3 regions of the Arthrobacter sp. B0316-1-20 genome follow, and region 3 is predicted to be linked to each of the others. Evidence: riboswitches for the same ligand, from Rfam matches in the RefSeq annotation. Region 3 holds a riboswitch; each other region holds the start of a gene.
What was found. A riboswitch is a leader RNA that binds a small molecule or an ion and turns the genes downstream of it on or off. The one in region 3 is predicted to bind thiamine pyrophosphate.
Positions count from the first base shown of each region.

Region 1: linked by a shared signal. The riboswitch ahead of AC5RW2_RS30015 (YkoF family thiamine/hydroxymethylpyrimidine-binding protein) and the one ahead of AC5RW2_RS12255 (ECF transporter S component) in region 3 are both predicted to bind thiamine pyrophosphate.
Region 2: linked by a shared signal. The riboswitch ahead of AC5RW2_RS10525 (ECF transporter S component) and the one ahead of AC5RW2_RS12255 (ECF transporter S component) in region 3 are both predicted to bind thiamine pyrophosphate.

Region 1 covers NZ_JBNHHC010000027.1:14,440-20,743, reverse strand. Annotated here, with positions in the region: gene AC5RW2_RS30025 (LysR family transcriptional regulator ArgP) at 1-640, shown strand, start outside; gene scpC (succinyl-CoA:acetate CoA-transferase ScpC) at 749-2,260, shown strand; TPP riboswitch at 2,372-2,481, shown strand; gene AC5RW2_RS30015 (YkoF family thiamine/hydroxymethylpyrimidine-binding protein) at 2,512-3,183, shown strand; gene AC5RW2_RS30010 (ECF transporter S component) at 3,206-3,823, shown strand; gene AC5RW2_RS30005 (ABC transporter ATP-binding protein) at 3,813-5,534, shown strand; gene AC5RW2_RS30000 (energy-coupling factor transporter transmembrane component T family protein) at 5,531-6,304, shown strand, end outside.
Region 2 covers NZ_JBNHHC010000005.1:210,695-216,998, reverse strand. Annotated here, with positions in the region: gene cls (cardiolipin synthase) at 1-362, opposite strand, end outside; gene AC5RW2_RS10540 (aminodeoxychorismate lyase) at 446-1,318, shown strand; gene AC5RW2_RS10535 (energy-coupling factor transporter transmembrane component T family protein) at 1,401-2,198, opposite strand; gene AC5RW2_RS10530 (ABC transporter ATP-binding protein) at 2,195-3,712, opposite strand; gene AC5RW2_RS10525 (ECF transporter S component) at 3,721-4,341, opposite strand; TPP riboswitch at 4,386-4,518, opposite strand; gene AC5RW2_RS10520 (DUF4235 domain-containing protein) at 4,688-4,948, shown strand; partial or broken gene mnhG (monovalent cation/H(+) antiporter subunit G) at 5,268-5,636, opposite strand; gene AC5RW2_RS10510 (MrpF/PhaF family protein) at 5,614-5,883, opposite strand; gene AC5RW2_RS10505 (Na+/H+ antiporter subunit E) at 5,895-6,304, opposite strand, start outside.
Region 3 covers NZ_JBNHHC010000006.1:184,297-190,600, forward strand. Annotated here, with positions in the region: gene AC5RW2_RS12230 (Na+/H+ antiporter subunit D) at 1-1,261, shown strand, start outside; gene AC5RW2_RS12235 (Na+/H+ antiporter subunit E) at 1,258-1,818, shown strand; gene AC5RW2_RS12240 (MrpF/PhaF family protein) at 1,815-2,099, shown strand; partial or broken gene mnhG (monovalent cation/H(+) antiporter subunit G) at 2,089-2,466, shown strand; gene AC5RW2_RS12250 (DUF4235 domain-containing protein) at 2,805-3,065, opposite strand; TPP riboswitch at 3,237-3,369, shown strand; gene AC5RW2_RS12255 (ECF transporter S component) at 3,413-4,033, shown strand; gene AC5RW2_RS12260 (ABC transporter ATP-binding protein) at 4,042-5,559, shown strand; gene AC5RW2_RS12265 (energy-coupling factor transporter transmembrane component T family protein) at 5,556-6,304, shown strand, end outside.

The DNA of each region.
Region 1 (6,304 bases), on a different contig from region 3:
CGTGACCGGGCTGGCCCTGCCGCTGGTGGTCAACGCGGATTCGCTCGCCACGTGGTTCTTGGGTGCGCTGGCCCGGATGCCGCGCGACCGGGGCGTGTTCTTTGAGGTGCACCGTGAAGACGAGCAGCATTCGACCTCGCTGCTACGATCGGGTCGCGTCACCGCGGCGGTGACCGCCACGCCGGAACCGGTCCAGGGCTGTTCCGTGGAAGCCCTCGGCTCGCTCCGCTACCGGGCGGTGGCCAGCACCGACTATCTGGAACACTGGCGGCCCAGCGGGACGCCTGATGACGACCTGGCCTGGCTGGGTGCGGCGCCGGTGCTGGACTTCGACCGCAAGGACGACCTGCAGGAGCGCTTCTACCGGACGGTGACCGGCGCTGGCCTGTCCGCACCCCGCCACTACATGCCGGCATCCGGGGAGTTTGCGGCCGCCGTCCGGCTGGGCATCGGCTGGGCCCTGCTGCCGGAACAGCAGTGCCTGACAGACCTCCGCCGCGGCACGCTGCGCGAGCTGGCCCCGGACCTGCCGGTGGACGTGCCGCTGTACTGGCAGCGCTGGAAAATCAGCTCATCGATCCTCGATGCACTCTCCGCCTACGTGCGGCAGACCGCGGAGGAACAACTGCGCCAGCCGTAGCAGCACCGGACGCAGGACCGCTCCGCGCGGCGCTTCCGCCCGTCACCAAGGCCCGGACATCAGTGTCCGACGCCTAAGGTGGAGGGAAGAATCTGACGAAGGGGCATGATGCAAGACCGCATTCGCAATGCCCGCATGCTCGAGCGCGTAATGTCCGCCGAGCAGGCGGCCGAACTGATCAAACCCGGCATGACGGTGGCTATGAGCGGCTTCACCGGGGCCGGCTACCCCAAAGCCGTGCCGCAGGCGCTGGCCGAGCGGATGGAATCCGCTCATGCGGCCGGCGAGCAGTTTAAGATCCGCGTGCTGACCGGCGCATCAACCGCCCCTGAGCTCGACGGCGCCCTGGCCAAGGTGGACGGGATGGAATTGCGCCTGCCCTACCAGTCCGACCCGGCGCTGCGCGAGCGCATCAACGCCGGCGAACTGGACTACATCGACATCCACCTCAGCCACGTCGCCCAGCACACCTGGTTCGGGTTCTTCGGCGACGTGGACCTCGCCGTCGTCGAAGTGGTCGGCATGCTCGAGGACGGCCGGCTGATCCCGTCGTCCTCGGTCGGCAACAACAAGACCTGGCTGGAGCAGGCAGACAAGGTCATTGTGGAGGTCAACAGCGCGCAGCCCGCCGAACTGGAGGGCATGCACGACGTCTACTACGGCACCGCGCTGCCGCCGAACCGGAAACCAATCCAGCTGCTGCGCCCGGATGACCGGATCGGCGAACCGTATCTTCAGGTGGACCCGGACAAGATCGTGGCGATCGTGCACACGGACGCCCCCGACCGCAACTCCCCGTTCAACCCGCCGGACGAGACCTCGCAGCAAATCGCCGGCCATCTGCTGGACTTCCTGGACCAGGAGGTCCAGCGCGGCCGCCTGACGGACAAGCTGCTGCCGCTGCAGTCCGGCGTCGGCAATATCCCCAACGCGGTGCTGGAAGGCCTGGCCGCCGGCGGTTACCGCGGCCTGACCGCTTACACCGAGGTCATCCAGGACGGCATGCTGAAGCTGATCAAGGACGGCGTGCTGCGGATGGCGTCGGCCACCTCCTTCTCACTCAGCCAGGCCGGGGTGGAGGAGTTCAACGCCAACGTGGACTACTACCGCGAGCGCATCATCCTGCGCACCCAGGAGATCTCCAACCATCCGGAACTGATCCGCCGGCTGGGCTGCATTGCGCTCAACGGCATGATCGAGGCGGACATCTACGGCAACGTGAACTCCACCCACATTGCCGGCACCAAGGTAATGAACGGCATCGGCGGCTCCGGCGACTTCGCCCGGAACGGCTACCTGTCCGTGTTCATGTCGCCGAGCACGGCCAAGGGCGGAAAAATCTCCAGTATCGTGCCGATGGCCAGCCATGTGGACCACACCGAGCACGACACCATGATTGTGGTGACCGAACACGGCCTGGCCGACCTGCGCGGCCTGGCCCCGAAGCAGCGCGCGCGTAAAATCATCGACACCTGCGCGCATCCGGACTACCGGCCGATGCTGCAGGACTATTTCGACCGCGCCTGCCGGGACAGCTTTGCCAAGCACACCCCGCACCTGCTCGGCGAGGCCTTGTCCTGGCACCAGCGCTTTGTGGAGACCGGAAGCATGCGCCCCTAACTCCGGCGCCGCCGGCCCGGCAGTAGCCGGGCCCTGCCGCGACCGCCCGCCGGAGTGTGACGTCGTCGTACTGCGCCCTTTCGCCACCTGGCGAACCTGCCGGTAGGCTGCTGGCTTGTACACGGGAGTCCGGTGAGCCGGGCTGAGAGGAAACTTCTCAAGTTTCGACCGTTGAACCTGATCTGGATCATGCCAGCGCAGGGAGCAACCCTCACACCCGTGCCCTGTCCACACCACAGAAGGGCGCGACCATGCGAACACCTGACGCTGCCGCCACGGCAGCAAACCATCCCTCCCCCGTCAACGCCGGAACAGCTTTCACGGCCACGCCACGCGAATTCGGCGTGGGGGCCAGACTGACCTTGGCGGTGATGGCCGATGACTACGTCGACGTCATCCTGGCGGCGCTGCGGCAGGCCGACGCCACCGGGCTCGAGGTACAGACCGGGAAAGTCAGCACCTACGTCTCCGGCGCCGAACAGGACGTGCTGCGCTATCTGAGCCAGGTGATTGCCGCGGCCGGCCGCAGCGGAGCTCACGTGACGGCCGCGGTCCACCTCTCCCGGGGCTGCCCGGGCGGCGTCAGCTGCGAGATACCCGAGGGCGGCGCGGCGCTGTACTCGGAGATCCCGCAACTGGAAGCCACCGGCATCCAGGCGGCGGCAGACTGGGCGATCTACCCGCTCGCCGACGGCGGAACCGGCACTGCCGGAGCGGATCACATGCGCGACATCTACACCGCCATCGACTACGCCAAGTCCACCGGCGTGACCGTCACCGAAGACCACTACGTCACCCGGCTGGACGGAGACGTCGCCCAGGTCCTGCAGACCATCGCCGCGGGGTGGATCCTGATCGGGCGGTACGTCCAGCACGTGGTCACGCACGCCACCCTGTCCATCAACAGCCCCAGTGCGTCCTGACGCCGGCTCGGAAGGAACCCCCATGTCAACATCATCTGGTCCTGCCCGCACGCGGTCTTCCTGGAGCATGAAGGACCTGGTCCTGCTGGTCGTCCTCGGCGTCGTCTTCGGCTTCCTCTACTGGGTCTTCGTCCAGGCTTGGACTGCCCTCTCGCTCCTGATGGGGCCCGCCGGAGACCTCTCGCAGCACTTTCTGGCCGGCAGCTGGCTGCTGGTCGCGCCGATCGCCATTGCCATCGTCCAGCGCCCCTTTGCCGGCGTCATCGCCGAGGTCCTCGCCTCGGTGATCGAGGTCGTGTTCCTGGGCTCGGCGGTGGGCCCGATGCTGTTCATCGCGGCGGCCATCCAAGGCATCGGCAGCGAAATCCCGTTCGCGGCCACCCGCTACCGGTCCTACGGCTGGGCCACGTATGCCTTGTCCGGCCTGCTCGGTGCCGGCCTGGTCTTCTTCTATTCGGCGTTCCGCTCCGGCTGGTACGGCCAGGACCTGTTTTTCACCCGCCTGGTCATCCACCTGATTTCCGGGGTGGTTCTCGGCGGCCTGCTGGCAAAGCTGATCGTCGACGCCTTGACGAGGACGGGCGTCGTGGACAACTTCGCGATCGGGCGCACGCGTCTGGGCAAGGCCAATGCCCGCTGAACCTGCCCTGCTGCTCGACGACGTCTGCGTTGAGTTTCCCCGGCGGGAGTCCGCTGTGCTGCGCGGCGTCAGGCTGCGGCTGGAGCCTGGCGAGCACCTGATCGTGTTCGGGGCCTCGGGGTCCGGAAAGTCCACGCTGCTGCAGGCGATCACGGGGGTGGTTCCGCATACGGTGCTGTCCACGCTCACGGGCAGCGTGTCCGTGAGCGGGACGGCCACCACCGATGCATCCGTAGTCGAACTCTCGCGCCGTGTCGGCGTCCTCGCCCAGGACCCCTCCTCCAGCGTCTGCCTGCCGGACGTGGAACAGGAACTGGCCCTTCCGCTGGAGAACCGCGCCGTGCCCCCGGGACAGATATCGGCACGCATCGACCGCGCCCTCGCGGCGGTCGGTGCGGCCGGTCTGCGGCAGCGGCAGACGGGCCGGCTTTCCGGCGGAGAGAGCCAGCGCGTGGCGCTGGCAGCCAGCCTGATCGCCGAACCGGCGATCCTGCTGCTCGATGAGCCGACCTCCATGCTCGACCCGGCCGGCCTCACCGCCGTACGCCAGGCTATTGACGCTGCCGCAGCCTCCTATGGTCCGGCTGTGGTGCTGGTCGAACACCGGCTCGACGACTACGCCGGCCGGGCGGGAATTGCCGGGCTGCCGGGCCGGGCCCTCGTGCTCGGCGACGAAGGCCAGGTCCTGGCCGACGGCGCCACCGCGGCGGTGCTGGCCGGCAGCGCCGGCCGGCTCAATGCCCGCGGATGCTGGTTGCCGCTGGAAACGGAACTGCTGGCAGTCACCGGGCAGCCCGGCGGCTTGGATTCGCCCGACGTCTGCTCCGCGCTCCGCGCTCTGGCGCTACCCGACGACGACGGCGGCGCACCGGACGCGCCCGGTGCCGGCGACACGGTCCTCACCGCGGAGAATGTCTCCGTCTCACGCGGCGCCGGACGGAAGAAGCGCCGGCCCCGGCGCGCGGCCGGGGCGGAACCTGTCATCCTCAGAAACGTGGACGTCGAGCTCAGGCGCGGTGAGATCACTGCCCTGCTGGGAGCCAACGGAACGGGCAAAACGTCGTTGCTGCTCACCCTCGCAGGGCTCCTCCCGCCCGCCGAAGGAACGGTGCTCGGCGCCCGCCCCGGCATGGTGTTCCAGAACCCCGAACACCAGTTCGTGGCGCATACCGTTGCGGAGGAAGTCCGGCACGGACTACCCGATGCTCCGCCGGACTTCTTCAATCGGTTGTTGGAACAGCACCGGCTCACGCATTTGGCCGACCAGAGCCCCTTCCGGTTGTCCGGCGGCGAAAAGCGCCGCCTGAGCGTCGCCGCCATGCTGGCCCACGAACGGCCGTCCTTACTGGCGGACGAGCCGACGTTCGGCCTGGACCGAAGGGACACGATTGCCACCGCCAGCGCGTTCAAGCAGGCGGCGGCCGGCGGCAGCGCCATTCTCTTCTCCAGCCACGACCTGCGCACCGTTGCCTCGCTGGCCGACCGCGCCGTCGTTGTCGCCGAGCACACCGTGATTGCCGACGGCGCCGTCTTCGACGTCCTGCGTGATCCGGATGTCCTGGCGCGAGCCGGCCTCAGGCTACCGCCGCTGCTCGACTGGCTGCTCACCGAGTTCGATTCGGACCGCGAAATCCGCCGCGTCCTCGGCCGGCTGGATGCGGCAGTATCCGGCGGGGCTTCCGTGCAGCGCCTGGCCGGGAGCCGTGCATGACCGCCATATCCGCCGGAACACCGGGGTCCTTTGCCTCCGGCAGTGTCATGGCCCGGCGCAATCCCACGGTCAAGCTCGCGCTGTTGTTTGTCGTGTCGCTGGCGATGGTCTTCATTTTTGATCCGGTCACCCCGGCCGTGCTCTACGTCGTGGCCCTGGCCGCCGTCGTTGCTTCCACCCGCCTGCCCCTCAGAACGGTGGCACTGGGCCACGTTCCCTTCCTCGCCTTCGGTCTGGGCATCTTGATGGTCAACGCGCTCAGCCGCCCGGGTCACATCCTGTGGGAGGCCGGCCCGCTGCGGATCACCGCCGAAGGACTCTCCGTCGGCGGCTCCTTGGCCATGCGGACCCTGGTGATCGGCATTCTGGCCATCGGCTTCATCGCTTCCACCGACGGCGTGGCGCTGATGGGAAGCCTGCATCAACATGCCAGGCTCGGCTCCCGGATCACCTATGCCGTGCTGGCTGGCTACCGCATGCTGCAGGAGATGCCCCGGGAGTGGCAAACCATCCGGCAGGCCCACGCCGTCCGGGCGCAGCTCCGCCCGGACGGTTCCCTGCCCAGCGGCCTGACCGCCTACGCCCGTGCGGCCTTTGCCCTGCTCGTTGTCTCGGTGCGCAAAGGCGAACGGATGGCCCAGTCACTGGAATCCCGTGGACTCGGGCTGACGCCCCGGACCACCTGGCGGAAAATTCCCCTCACCCACACCGACTGGCTGATGGCGGCAGCCGTGCTGGCCGTGCTCGGCGGGATCCTGTACGCCAGCCAC
Region 2 (6,304 bases), on a different contig from region 3:
TCCACGATGGGGAAGGCACCGAGCCGCCGGTTCAGCTCGGCCGCCGAATGCACCCAGGCCGGTGCGTCCCGCTTGCTGCGGGGCTCCTCCAGGTCATGGGTGGCGGCCCAGACACGGCGGTTGATCTCCGCTTGCTTGGCGATGCGGCGTTCCGAGAGCCGGTAGCTGCCGAACATGAAGAACAGCAAGAGGCCGATAAGCGGGATGAAGAAAATGGCGAGCAGCCACGCCATGGCGGTGTTGGGCCGGCGGTTGCCGGGAATCACGCCCAAGGCGATGATGCGGATGGCCATGTCGATCACGCCGAGAATGGCGACAACCCAGTCGGGGAATGTGCCCAGTCCCGCAAACGACCACAGCACGCGGCTGCTCCTCCCCTCCCGCCGTGCGCCGGCGCAATCCTCCCTAGCCTACCCGGCGGCCAGCGACAAACTAAGCTGGGCATATGACAGTTCTGGTGTTCTTGGACCCCGCCTACGAGGCTGGCCGCATCGCAGACGCTTCACAGCCCCAGCTCATGGCAACCGATCTCGGTGCGACCCGCGGCGACGGCATTTTCGAGTCCCTGCTGGCGGTGAACGGCATTCCGCGCAAGGTACAGGCGCATCTGGACCGGCTGGCAACGTCCGCCCAAACCATGGATTTGCAGCTGCCGCCCGCAGACGCCTGGGAGCGTGCCATCAAGACGGCGATCGCGGAGCACCCGCCGGTCGAGGAGCTGGTCATCAAACTACTGGTGACCCGCGGCGTGGAAGGCGCCACCGCACCCACCGCCTGGGTCCAGGCCTCGCTGCCGCCGTCGGCTGGACAGCGCCAGCGCACCGACGGGATATCGGTGTTGCTGCTGGACCGCGGCTATGACAGCTCGCTGGCCGAACGAGCCCCGTGGTTGCTGATGGGCGCCAAGACGCTCTCCTATGCGGTCAACATGGCGGCGCTGCGCTACGCCCGCAAGAACGACGCCGACGACGTCATCTTCACGTCCAGCGATGGCCGCGTCCTCGAAGGACCGACCTCCACCGTGCTGATGGCTCGGGTGCGCGAGGGCGTTCGGACTTTGGTCACGCCGCTTTTGGAAAGCGGCATCCTGCCGGGCACGTCCCAGGCGGTGCTGTTCAAGGCGGCAGCCGCAGCCGGTTGGCAGCTAGGCTACGGCCCGCTGGAACCGGACGACCTCTACGAGGCCGATGCCGTCTGGCTTGTCTCCAGCATCCGGCTGCTGGCACCGGTGAAGAGCATCGACGGCAAGGAGATCCCGATGTCGCCGGAGCTGACGGAGGAACTCACCGCGCTGCTGGCCGAAGGCAGCCGGGAGTAGCTGCCGCGTCCTCCCGACGCCGTCCGGCCCAGGGCCCGGCTCAGGGCCCGGGGCGCGGGGCCCGAAGCCCGGGGCGCCAGGCTCAGATGAAGATGAAGTTCCAGGTGCCGGCGGCTACTGCCGCCGCGGCCGCTGCGCCAGCGATCAGTACGCCGCCCAGCAGCACCCAAACGTCCACCGTGCTGTAGCTGGACTCACGCGCCCAGGTCCGCTGACCCGCGCCGAATCCGCGCGCTTCCATGGCAACCGCCAGCCGCGTGGCCCGTCGGATGGCCTGCACAATCAGCCCGAACGCCTGGCCCAGGAACGCACCGGCCTTGGCCAGCGGCCGGTTCTCCGCCCCGACCCCTCGGGCGCGGCGGGCCAGACCCAGAGTGTGCCATTCCTCCACCAACAGCCCGACCAACCGCATGGCGGCCAGCGCCCCCAAAACGAACCGGTGCGGCAGCTTGAGCTTCTGCGCCAGCGCGTCGGCCAGGTCGGTCGGGTCGGTGGTCAACAGCAGGAAAATGCCCGGCAGGGCGACGGCGAGCGAACGCAGGCCAATGGCGACTCCGCCAGCCACCGAGTCTTCGGTGAACACCACCGGCCCGAGCTGGAACAGCACGGCTCCGGTCTTCTCCGCCAACAATGCGGTGGCCCAGGCCCCGGTCGCCGCCGCCGCCAGCAAGGGCCAGCCGCGCTTGAACAGCAGCCACGGGTTCACCCCCAGCACGGGCATCAGCAGCAGCTCGGCCGCCAGCACCACCGACGCGCTGACCCAGTCCACGCTGAGCATGACCACCACGGTGATGACGGCGGCAGCAGCCAGCTTGGACACCGGGTTGGCTCGGCTGAACGGCGACGCGGTCAGCCGAGGAGTCATCAGGTCCGCGCTCATGCTGCCCTCCGAAGCGTCTGCGCCGGTTGGACTGCGCCGCCGTCCACGCGCACAGCCGTACCGCCAAGCGCCGCGGTGAAGTCGGCGTCGTGCGTCACGGACACCACGCTCTTGCCGGCGGCCACCAACTCGGCCAGCAGCGTGACCAGTTCAGCCCAGGTGTTGGCGTCCTGCCCGAAAGTCGGCTCGTCCAGCATCAGGATGTCCGGACTCGTGGCCAGCATGGTGGCCACCGAGAGCCGGCGCTTCTCGCCGCCGGAGAGGGTAAACGGGTTGGCCCGCAGCAGCCGGGTCAGGCGGAGCCGTTCGGCAATGTTGTCCACCAGCTGCCGGACCTCCGCCTCGGGCAGCTTCGCCACCCGCCGCGGACCGAACTCCAGTTCGTCGGCCACCGTGCTGGTCAGGAACTGATGTTCCGGTTCTTGGAACACGCTGCCAATCCGGGCCACCAGCTGGGCGGACTTCCATTTCACCGGGGACTGCGCCGCGCCCCGGTGCAATGCCGGGGTCGCGGACAGCTTCCCCCCGGCGGGCGCCAGCAGGCCGCCCAGCGTGAGAGCCAGCGTCGACTTGCCGGCGCCGTTCGGTCCGGTGATGCTCAGCGCTTGTCCGCTGAGCAGGTCCAAGTCCACGCCCCGCAGCACCGGCCCGGTCTTCCGGCTCCGGGCCGCGTCCAATCGCACCGCCTGCAACAAGGGTCCGCCGGGAACCGGAGCCGCGGGCAGCTGAAGCCGCGGCGTATGTCCGGGAACCCAAACACCCGCCTCCACCAGCCGGGCGCGGGTGGCGCTTTCGGCCAGCACCTTGTCCGGCGGGCCGTCTGCCAACACGCCGCCTCCGGCCGCCAGCACGATCACCCGGTCCACCACGTCCGCCCAGACGGCCACGCGGTGTTCCACCACCACCAAAGTGGCACCGGTCCGGTCCAGCACCCGGGCCACGGCGTCGCGCACTTCGTGCACGCCCTCGGGGTCCAGGTTCGCGGTCGGCTCGTCCAGCAGCAGCAGCCCCGGCCGCATGGCCAGGACCGATGCCAGCGCCAGCCGCTGTTTCTGCCCGCCCGACAGGGCTGCGGTGGGATGGTCCAGCGGCACCTCCAGTCCGACGTCGGCCAGCGATTCGCGGACCCGGTCCCAGATCTGTGCGCGCGGGACGGAGAGGTTCTCCGCCCCGAAGGCTACCTCGTCGCCCACCCGCGCCAGCACCAGCTGGCTTTCCGGGTCCTGCAACACCAGCCCGGCCCGGCCGCGGGCTTCCGAGGGACGCAGCCCGGCCACGGTGAGCCGCCCGGCTTCCTCGCCTTCCCCGTCGTCGCCGAGCACGCCCGCCATCGCGTGCAGCAGCGTGGACTTCCCGGCGCCGGAGGCACCCAGCAACAGCACCCGTTCACCGGGTGCAATGCTGAAGCTGGCCCCGCTGACCGCCGGATCCTTGCGGCCGGCATGCCGCCAGCCCCACCCCTCGGCGAGGACCGGCGCCGGGCCGGACACCGCCGTCGTACTCTGGAGTCGCATGGAACGGCTCAGACGTCTGCCGCGCGGCCCGCCGCGAAGGAGGACAGCACGCCTGTCCTCGCCAGGCCCTTGACTGCCAGCCAAGGCAGCAACCCGGCGATCACCACGCCGGACACCGCGGCGAAGCCCACGTAGGCCAGCTGCCATTCGGGCGCCCAGAGCATGTTGTAGAGGATGTTCTCGCTGATCGACAGCGCCAGGCCGGCGCCGAGTCCGGCCAGCATCGCCACCAGCAGGTTGAATTTCCGGTAGAGGAAGAGCAGGAAGACGACTTCGGCGCCCAGGCCCTGGATCAGGCCGGAAACCAGCACGCTCATGCCGAAGCTGGTGCCCAGCAGGCCGGAGACGATGGCGGCCAGCATCTCGCAGTAGATCGCGGCGCCGGGCTTGCGGATGATCAGCCCGCCCAGCACGCCGGCCATGAGCCATCCGCCGGTGTAGAGGCCCGCGGAGGGCGGGAACGCCACGGTGAGGCCCTCGATCAGCGGCCAAGCCGCGGACCAGGCCCAGAAGATGACGCCGACGGCCACGGCAATCACCGAGGCGACGACGATGTCCACCACCCGCCAGCCATAGCGCGGCGTGCGCGAGGGACTGGGCGTGGTGGGTGCATTCGAAACGGTACTCACTTCAATCCTCCTGGGTGCAGGAGGGGAGGGCGGTCCAAGCGGCGCGCCCCGAGAACTCGACTCCCTTCGCCGGTACTAACCGGAGCAGGTTCGAGGGTCTGCGGTCTCTCCGCACTCTCAGCGTCCCTCCCGTGTCCGGCGTGTGCCGGTCGGTCGGACGCTCCCCTGTCGTTATAGGTGCTGTCTAGCAGCAGCAACCAGTCTACACTCGCCCGGCTGGCGGACCCATTCGGCCACTACCCGCCGGAAAATGCACGACGACGGCGGGATGGGCGGGTGCCGGGCAGTAGGCTGGGAGCGGCAGAGCTGATGACACGGGGACGCGGCGCCCCGGAAAGGAGCAGGCATGACCGTTATATTGAGGCTCTTAGGCACCCTGGTGAGCGTCGGTGCCGGATTGGCAGCCACCCGCATCTTGGGCTTCGTGTGGAAGAAGGTCACCGGCAACGATGCACCCCAGGCCGACGATGACCTGGAGAACAGCCTGCGGTCTGCCGTGATTTTCGCGGTGGTCTCCGGCACGGTGGGCCGGGTGGTCCAGGTACTGCTCAAGCGGGCCACCGCCAAGGCAGTGCGGCACTACGAAAAGACCCCGGAAATCGTCTAGAGCGCATTCGGGAAACGCTGGCGGGGACGGGGCTGCAGCCTCGTCCCCGCCAGCTCTCCTGGACCTGGTGCGGAACCAGACCTTGTGCGGAACCAGACCTTCTGGGGCACTAGGCCTTGTGCGACCCGGTGGAGTCCTGGTCGTTCCGGACTGGACCAGCCGCCGTCGCCGCACTCTGCCTGTCACCGACCCCGGGGTCCGTGCCGCCCGTAGCAGCAGCGCCGTCCGCAGCGTCGGCGGGCTCGGCCGCAGCGGCGTCCACCTCGGCCGCGTCGGTCCCAGCGGCGTCCACCGCTGCGGCGTCGAACTCCACTTCCGGCTCTTCTTCGGCTGCCGCTTCCACCACCGCGTCGAGGTCGTCCACGCTGAGGATTTCCCTCCGCAAGTGTTTGGTGCGGTATCCGGCGCGGCCCACCATGTGTGCCGAGACCGGCACGGTGAGCAGCTGGAACAGCCACGCGATGAGCAACACGGGCACCGCCGCCCAGCTGCCCAGCTGAAGTCCCAAACCCGTCAGCAGCAGCAGCAAGCCGAACACCTGCGGTTTCGTGGCAGCGTGCATCCGCGAAAGCAGGTCCGGGAACCGCAGCAGGCCGATGCCGGCGGCCAAGGACATCACCGAGCCGGTGATCAAGCAGGCGGCAGTGGCAAGGTCGAGGATCAGGTCAGTGTTCACGGGGCCGCCCATCGGTGACGAATCGGGCCACGGCCACGGAACCGATGAAGCCGACCAGGCAGATCACCACGACCAGCGTCAGACTGTTCATGTGGCCGCCGATCGCCATATCCACGATCAGTCCGGCGCAGACAACCGCCAGCAGCACGTCTATGGCCAGCAGCCGGTCCAACAGCGACGGCCCGCGGACCAGGCGGACCAGCGCCAGCACCGCGGCCAGGGCCAGAATGACCATGACGACGATTTGGGCAAGCGACATGATTTCCACGTTTACGCTGCTCCTCTTCTGCCGGCACCTTCAGCTTTGACCAGTTCCAGTTCTTCCTTGGTCCCCATCATCCGGATCAGGCCCGCCTCGATCTTTCGCACCTCGGCCTGAAAGTCTTCGGCGGCTTCCTTGGTGGCCACGTCGATCACGTGTAGGTAGAGCGTGGATGTGGACCGGTCCACATCCACCACGAAGCTTCCTGGGATCAGCGAGATGGCGTGCCCTGTGGCCGTCACCAGCAGGTCCGAGTGGCTTCGCAAGCGCACCGCCACCACGGCGTTGCGCAGCCTCGGTCCGGCCGTCAGGGCCAGCCAGAGCACTTCGAAGCTCGCCACCGCCACCTTCCACACGAAGGTCGCGGCGAAGATCACCGCTGCCAGTGGATTGAAACGCCCGCTCAGTTCGACCGGCG
Region 3 (6,304 bases):
CCTGGTGGCGGGCGTTTCCAACGCGTTCCTGACCGGCGACCTGTTCAACCTGTACGTCGGCTTCGAAATGCTGCTCACGGCCAGCTACGTGCTGATGACGCTGGGCGGCACCAGCCCCCGGATCCGCGCCGGGGTGACGTACGTCGTCGTCAGCGTCATTTCCTCGGTGCTGTTCCTGGTCTCCATCGCGATGATCTACGCCGCCACCGGGACCATCAACATGGCCGACCTGGCGATCAAGCTCGGGCAGTTGGATCCGGCCACCCAGATGACGCTGCACCTGATGCTGCTGGTGGCCTTCGGCATCAAGGCGGCGGTATTCCCCCTGTCCTTCTGGCTCCCCGACTCCTATCCGACGGCGCCGGCACCGGTTACCGCGGTGTTCGCCGGCCTGCTCACCAAGGTGGGCGTCTACGCCATGATCCGCACCGAGACACTGCTGTTCCCCGGCGACCGGCTGAACACGTTCCTAATGATCGTGGCCGTGCTGACCATGGTGGTGGGCATCCTCGGGGCCGTGGCCCAGATCGACATCAAGCGCATGCTCTCTTTCACACTGGTCAGCCACATCGGCTACATGGTGTTTGGCCTGGCGATGTCCTCGGTGGTGGGGCTCGGCGCGGCGGTCTATTACGTGGCGCACCATATTACGGTGCAGACCAGCCTGTTCCTGGTGGCCGGGCTGATCGAACGACGCGGCGGAACCACGAACATGGACCGGCTGGGCGGCCTGGCCAAGCTGTCGCCGCTGCTGGCCATCCTGTTCTTCGTCCCGGCCATGAACCTGGCCGGGATCCCGCCGTTCTCCGGCTTCCTGGGCAAGATCGGCCTGGTGCAGGGCGGCGTGGAACTGGGCACCCCGGTCGCCTGGGTGCTCGTGGCGGGCAGCATGGTCACGTCGCTGCTGACCCTGCTGGCCATGGCACGGGTCTGGAACCGCGTGTTCTGGCGCCGCCCCGAAGACGCCGAGCACCCGGACCCGGTCCTGGTGGCTACCAAGCCCGACGGGTCCGCACTGCGGACCACCCGCCACGTGGAAAACAAACCGCACGGGCGGTTCACCGGCCGCGGCGTCGTCCAGCTGCTGCCGCTGCCCATGGTCTGGCCGACGGTCGGGCTGGTGGCGATGGGCGTTGCCCTGACCGTGTTCGCCGGGCCCCTGTTCGAGCTCAGTGACCAGGCGGCGCGGGAGATGCTGCAGCGCACCCCGTACGTCGAGGCCGTCCTGGGTGAGGGCGCAATGCAGGAGGTGGGCCAATGAGGAAACCGCGCATCTCCATCTGGGTCGAGCTGCCGCTGCTGGCCTGGCTGGTCATCCTCTGGGGCTCCCTGTGGCAGGATTTCAGCCCGGGCAACCTGATCTTCGGCCTGCTGATCGCGCTGCTCATCGTGAACCTGTTCTACCTGCCGCCGGTCGAACTCAGCGGGCGCTTCAATCCGCTGGCCGCGGGAATTTTCGCCGCCACGTTCGTCTGGCAGGTCGCGGTCGCAAGCGTCGAAGTCCTGTGGCTGGCCCTGACCCGCGGCCCGACGCTGCGCAACGCGGTGGTGGCGGTCCGGCTGCGAAGCCACTCGGATCTGCTGGTGACTGCCACCGGGCATGCCATTTCGCTGATCCCCGGCAGCTTTGTGGTGGACGTGGACCGCTCGACGTCCACGCTTTACCTGCACGTGATCGACGTTGACACCGAGGAGGCCGCCGAGCGTTTTCGCGCCCAAGTGCGGCGGATCGAGGCCGGCCTGATCCGGACGATGGGCACGAAGGAAGAACTGGCGATGGTCAAGGCCGAAGGTACCGGCAGGGGAGGTGCAGTGTGAACGGGGACGTCATTCCGGTCGCGCAAATCGTCGTGAGCGCAGTGCTGGCCGGGGCCGCTGTACTGTCGCTGATCCGGCTGGCCCGCGGGCCGTCGCTGCTGGACCGGCTGCTGGCCATAGACGTGCTGCTGGCGATCGTCTGCGCCGGACTCATCGTGGACATGGCCGCCGGCGGCCACATGAACAACCTGACGCTGGTCGTCGTCATCAGCGTTGTCGGCTTCATCGGCTCGGTCGCCGTGGCTCGTTTCGTGACGGACGGGCGGCCCCGTGAACACTGACTTGATACTCGACATCGCGACCGCCGTCTGCCTGATCGCCGGCGCGGGGATGTCCCTGGCCGCGGCCATCGGCCTGCTGCGGTTTCCCGACCTGCTCTCGCGGATGCATGCGGCCACGAAGCCCCAGGTCTTCGGCCTGCTGCTGCTGCTGACTGGACTGGGATTGCAGCTGCGCAACTGGGTGGCGGTGCCCGTGCTCCTCATAGCCTGGCTGTTCCAGTTGCTGACCGTGCCGGTTTCCGCCCACATGGTAGGCCGGGCCGGCTACCGCACCAAACACCTGCGCAAGGAAATCCTCAGCGTGGACGACCTCGACGCGGTGGTGGAGGCGGCGGCACGGGAAGACGCCGCGGCGTCCTCAGATGACGCACCGCTTGCCGGTCCCGGTGCCGCCGCCGACGGCGGCAGCCGTGCTGTGGCCGGCGGGCAGGACGCCGGGAAGCCGGGGGAACGGCGTAGCGCTGGGGCGGCGGCCGTTCCCGGGCGGACCGAGCGGGGCGGCGCCGGGCCCGCGGGCACTCCATAACCTGCGGACCAAGGGGGAGGTAACGCCGACCAAGGGGGAGGTAACGCGCCGACCAAGGGGGGGCGGTAACCTGCCGACCAACGGGGCGCGTGCCTTGGGCGGGTGCCGACGGCCGGTAACAGAACGCGATGGGGGACGGGCCCGCGGCCCGTCCCCCATCGGAATCCTCGAGGGACCGCTTAGACCATTTCCCGCGTCTTGTCGTAGCGGATGACCGCCTTGGCGGTGGCGCGCTTGGTCAGCACCTGGATCACGCGCGCCACGGTGCCGGACACCACGGCGAAGGCTACCGCCGCCCGCAGGCTGTTCTCCAGGTCATCGTCGCTCTTCGGCGCATCTTTTCCGGTGACCATCTTCCAAACAAGCCCCAGCAACTGGCTGGCTGCCAGGCCCGCGCCGATACTCACCAGTGTGCCCAAGAGCCTCAACACAACGCTCATGCCCGCTCCCTTCCGGGGCCGCAGCCCCGTCTCAACTGCTGTTCCGGTTCCCAGCCTACTGCCCGGCACCCGCCCGGGCCGTGTGCCGTCGTGCATTTTCCCCGGGTCTGCGCCCCGAATGCCGCGCCGCCGCGGGCGAGTGTAGACTGGTGCGTGCTGCCAGACAGCATCTAGTGACGACAGGGGAGCGTCCGACCGGCCGGTGCACACCGAGACCGGGAGGGACGCTGAGAGTGCGGATAGACCGCAGACCCTCGAACCTGCTCCGGTTAGTACCGGCGAAGGGAGTCGAGTTCTCGGGGCGCGCCGCGTGGCCGCCCTCCCCTCCTGCAACCAGGAGGATTCCAATGAGTACCGTTTCGAATGCACCCGCCACACCCACCCCTGCCCGGAAGCAGCGTTACGGCTGGCGGGTAGTGGACATCGTCGTGGCCTCGGTGGTCGCCGTGGCCGTCGGCGTCATCTTCTGGGCCTGGTCGGCGGGCTGGCCGTTGATTGAGGGCCTGACCATAGCCTTCCCGCCTTCCGCCGGGCTGTACACCGGCGGCTGGCTGATGGCGGGCGTGCTGGGCGGGCTGATCATCCGCAAGCCCGGCGCCGCCATCTACTGCGAGATGCTGGCCGCGGTTGTCTCCGCGCTGCTGGGCACGAGCTTCGGCATGACCGTCCTGGTCTCCGGCCTGATCCAGGGCCTGGGTGCCGAGGTCGTCTTCCTGCTCTTCCTGTACCGCAGGTTCAACCTTGGCGTGGCGCTGCTGGCCGGCCTGGGCGCAGGCCTGGCGCTGTCCATCAGCGAGAACATCCTCTACAACATGCTCTGGGCCGCCGAGTGGCAGCTGGCGTACGTGGGCTTCGCGGCCGTGTCCGGCGTCGTGATTGCCGGGCTGCTGCCGTGGCTGGCGGTCAGGGGCCTGGCGAAGACGGGTGCGCTGTCCTCCTTCGCCGCGGGACGCACGGCAGACGCCTGAGCCGTTTGATGGGAGCGCAGAGTACGACGGCGGCGCCCGGCCCGGTGCCGGTTCTCGCCGAGGGGTGGGGCTGGCGGCATGCCGGCCGCAAGGATCCGGCGGTGCGCGCGGCCAGTTTCAGCATCGCCCCGGGCGAACGGGTACTGCTGCTGGGCGCCTCCGGGGCCGGCAAGTCCACGCTGCTGCACGCCATGGCCGGCGTTCTCGGCGACGAGGGCGAAGGCGAGGAGACGGGCCGGTTGAGCGTGGCGGGGGTGCGCCCCTCCGAGGCCCGCGGCCGGGCCGGCCTCGTGCTGCAGGATCCGGAGAGCCAGCTGGTGCTGGCCCGGGTGGGCGACGAGGTGGCCTTCGGGGCGGAGAACCTGTCGCTGCCGCGCGGGCAGATCTGGGACCGGGTCCGTGAATCCCTGGCCGATGTCGGCCTGGCCGTGCCGCTGGAACATCCCACGTCGGCGCTCTCCGGGGGCCAAAAACAGCGGCTGGCGCTGGCTTCCGTCCTGGCCATGCGGCCGGGGCTGCTGCTGTTGGATGAGCCGACCGCAAACCTGGATCCCGCCGGGGTGCGGGAAGTACGGGACGCCGTGGCCCGGGTGCTGGACCGCACCGGCGCCACCCTGGTGGTGGTCGAGCACCGGGTGGCGGTCTGGGCGGACGTCGTGGACCGCGTGATCGTGCTCGCGGCCGGCGGCGGCGTGCTGGCCGACGGGCCGCCGGGCAAGGTGCTCGCCGAAGGCGCCGCCCGCGACCGGCTGATCGAGGCAGGCGTCTGGGTTCCCGGTCATACCCCGCGGCTGGAGCTGCCCGCGGCGCCGGCCCCGGGCGGGCCGTTGCTGCGGGCGGCGGCACTGGACGTGTCGCGGAACCGGAAAGCCGCGCCGGTGCTGCGCGGGGTGGACCTGGACCTGTTGGCCGGGCAGGCACTCAGCGTCACCGGCGCGAACGGTGCCGGCAAATCCACCCTGGCCCTCACCCTCGCCGGCCTGCTGGCACCCGCGGGAGGGGATCTCTCGGCGACACCGGCCTTGCAACGCGGTGCCGGCCTGTCACCGGCGAAGTGGAAGTCCGCGCAGCTGGTGACCCGGATTGGCAGCGTCTTCCAGGAACCTGAACACCAGTTCCTCACCGGCACGGTGGTCGACGAACTGGAATTCGGTCCCCGCCGCGTGGCCAAACTGCCCGAGGCGACCGTCCGGCAGCGCGTGGACACGATCGCCGAGCGGCTCCGGCTGACCCGCCTGCTGCAGGCCAACCCGTTCACCCTCTCCGGCGGCGAGAAACGCAGGCTGTCGGTAGCCACCATGCTGGCCACCGGCCCGGACATCCTGATGCTGGACGAGCCGACCTTCGGACAGGACGCCAACACCTGGGCCGAACTGGTCACGCTGCTGGCCGAGCTGGTGGCCGAGGGCCGGAGCGTGGTCTCGGTGACGCACGACGACGACTTCACCGCCGCGCTCGGCGGCGCCGTCATCCGGGTGGCGGACGGCGGCGTTCGCCCGGCCCAGCCGCTTGGGAGGGCAGCATGAGCATGGACCTGATGAACCCACGGCTGGCCGCCTCCCCGTTCAGCCGCGCCAACCCGGTGTCGAAGCTGGCCGCCGCCGCCCTGGTCACCGTGGTGGTCATGCTCAGTGTGGACTGGGTCAGCGCCTCCGTGGTGCTGGCCGCCGAACTGTTGCTGATGCCCGTGCTGGGTGTCAGCCCATGGCTGCTGCTGAAGCGCGGCTGGCCGCTGCTGGCGGCGGCTGCCGTCGGGGCCTGGGCAACGGCCTTGCTGGCCGAGAAGACCGGGGCCGTGCTGTTCCGGTTCGGTCCGCTGATCTTCACCGAGGACTCGGTGGCCGGCGGCGTTGCCATCGGCCTGCGGTCGCTCGCCGTTGCGCTGCCGGGCATTTTCCTGCTCCTGACGACCGACCCGACGGACCTGGCGGACGCCTTGGCGCAGAAGCTGAAGCTTCCCCACCGGTTCGTGCTGGGAGCGCTGGCCGCCATGCGGTTGGTGGGGCTGCTGGTGGAGGAATGGCGCACCCTCGGTCTGGCGCGCCGCGCCCGCGGTGTCGGGGCGGAGAACCGGCCGCTGGCCAAGGCGGGCGCGTTCGCGGGCCAGGCGTTCGGCCTGATCGTGCAGGCCATCCGCCGGGCCACCCGGCTGGCCGTCGCGATGGAGGCCCGCGGCTTCGGCGCCGGGCCCCGGACCTGGGCGCGCGAATCCACCTACAGCATGGTGGATGTGTGGGTGTTGCTGGGCGGCGCGGTCGTCGCCGGCGCGGC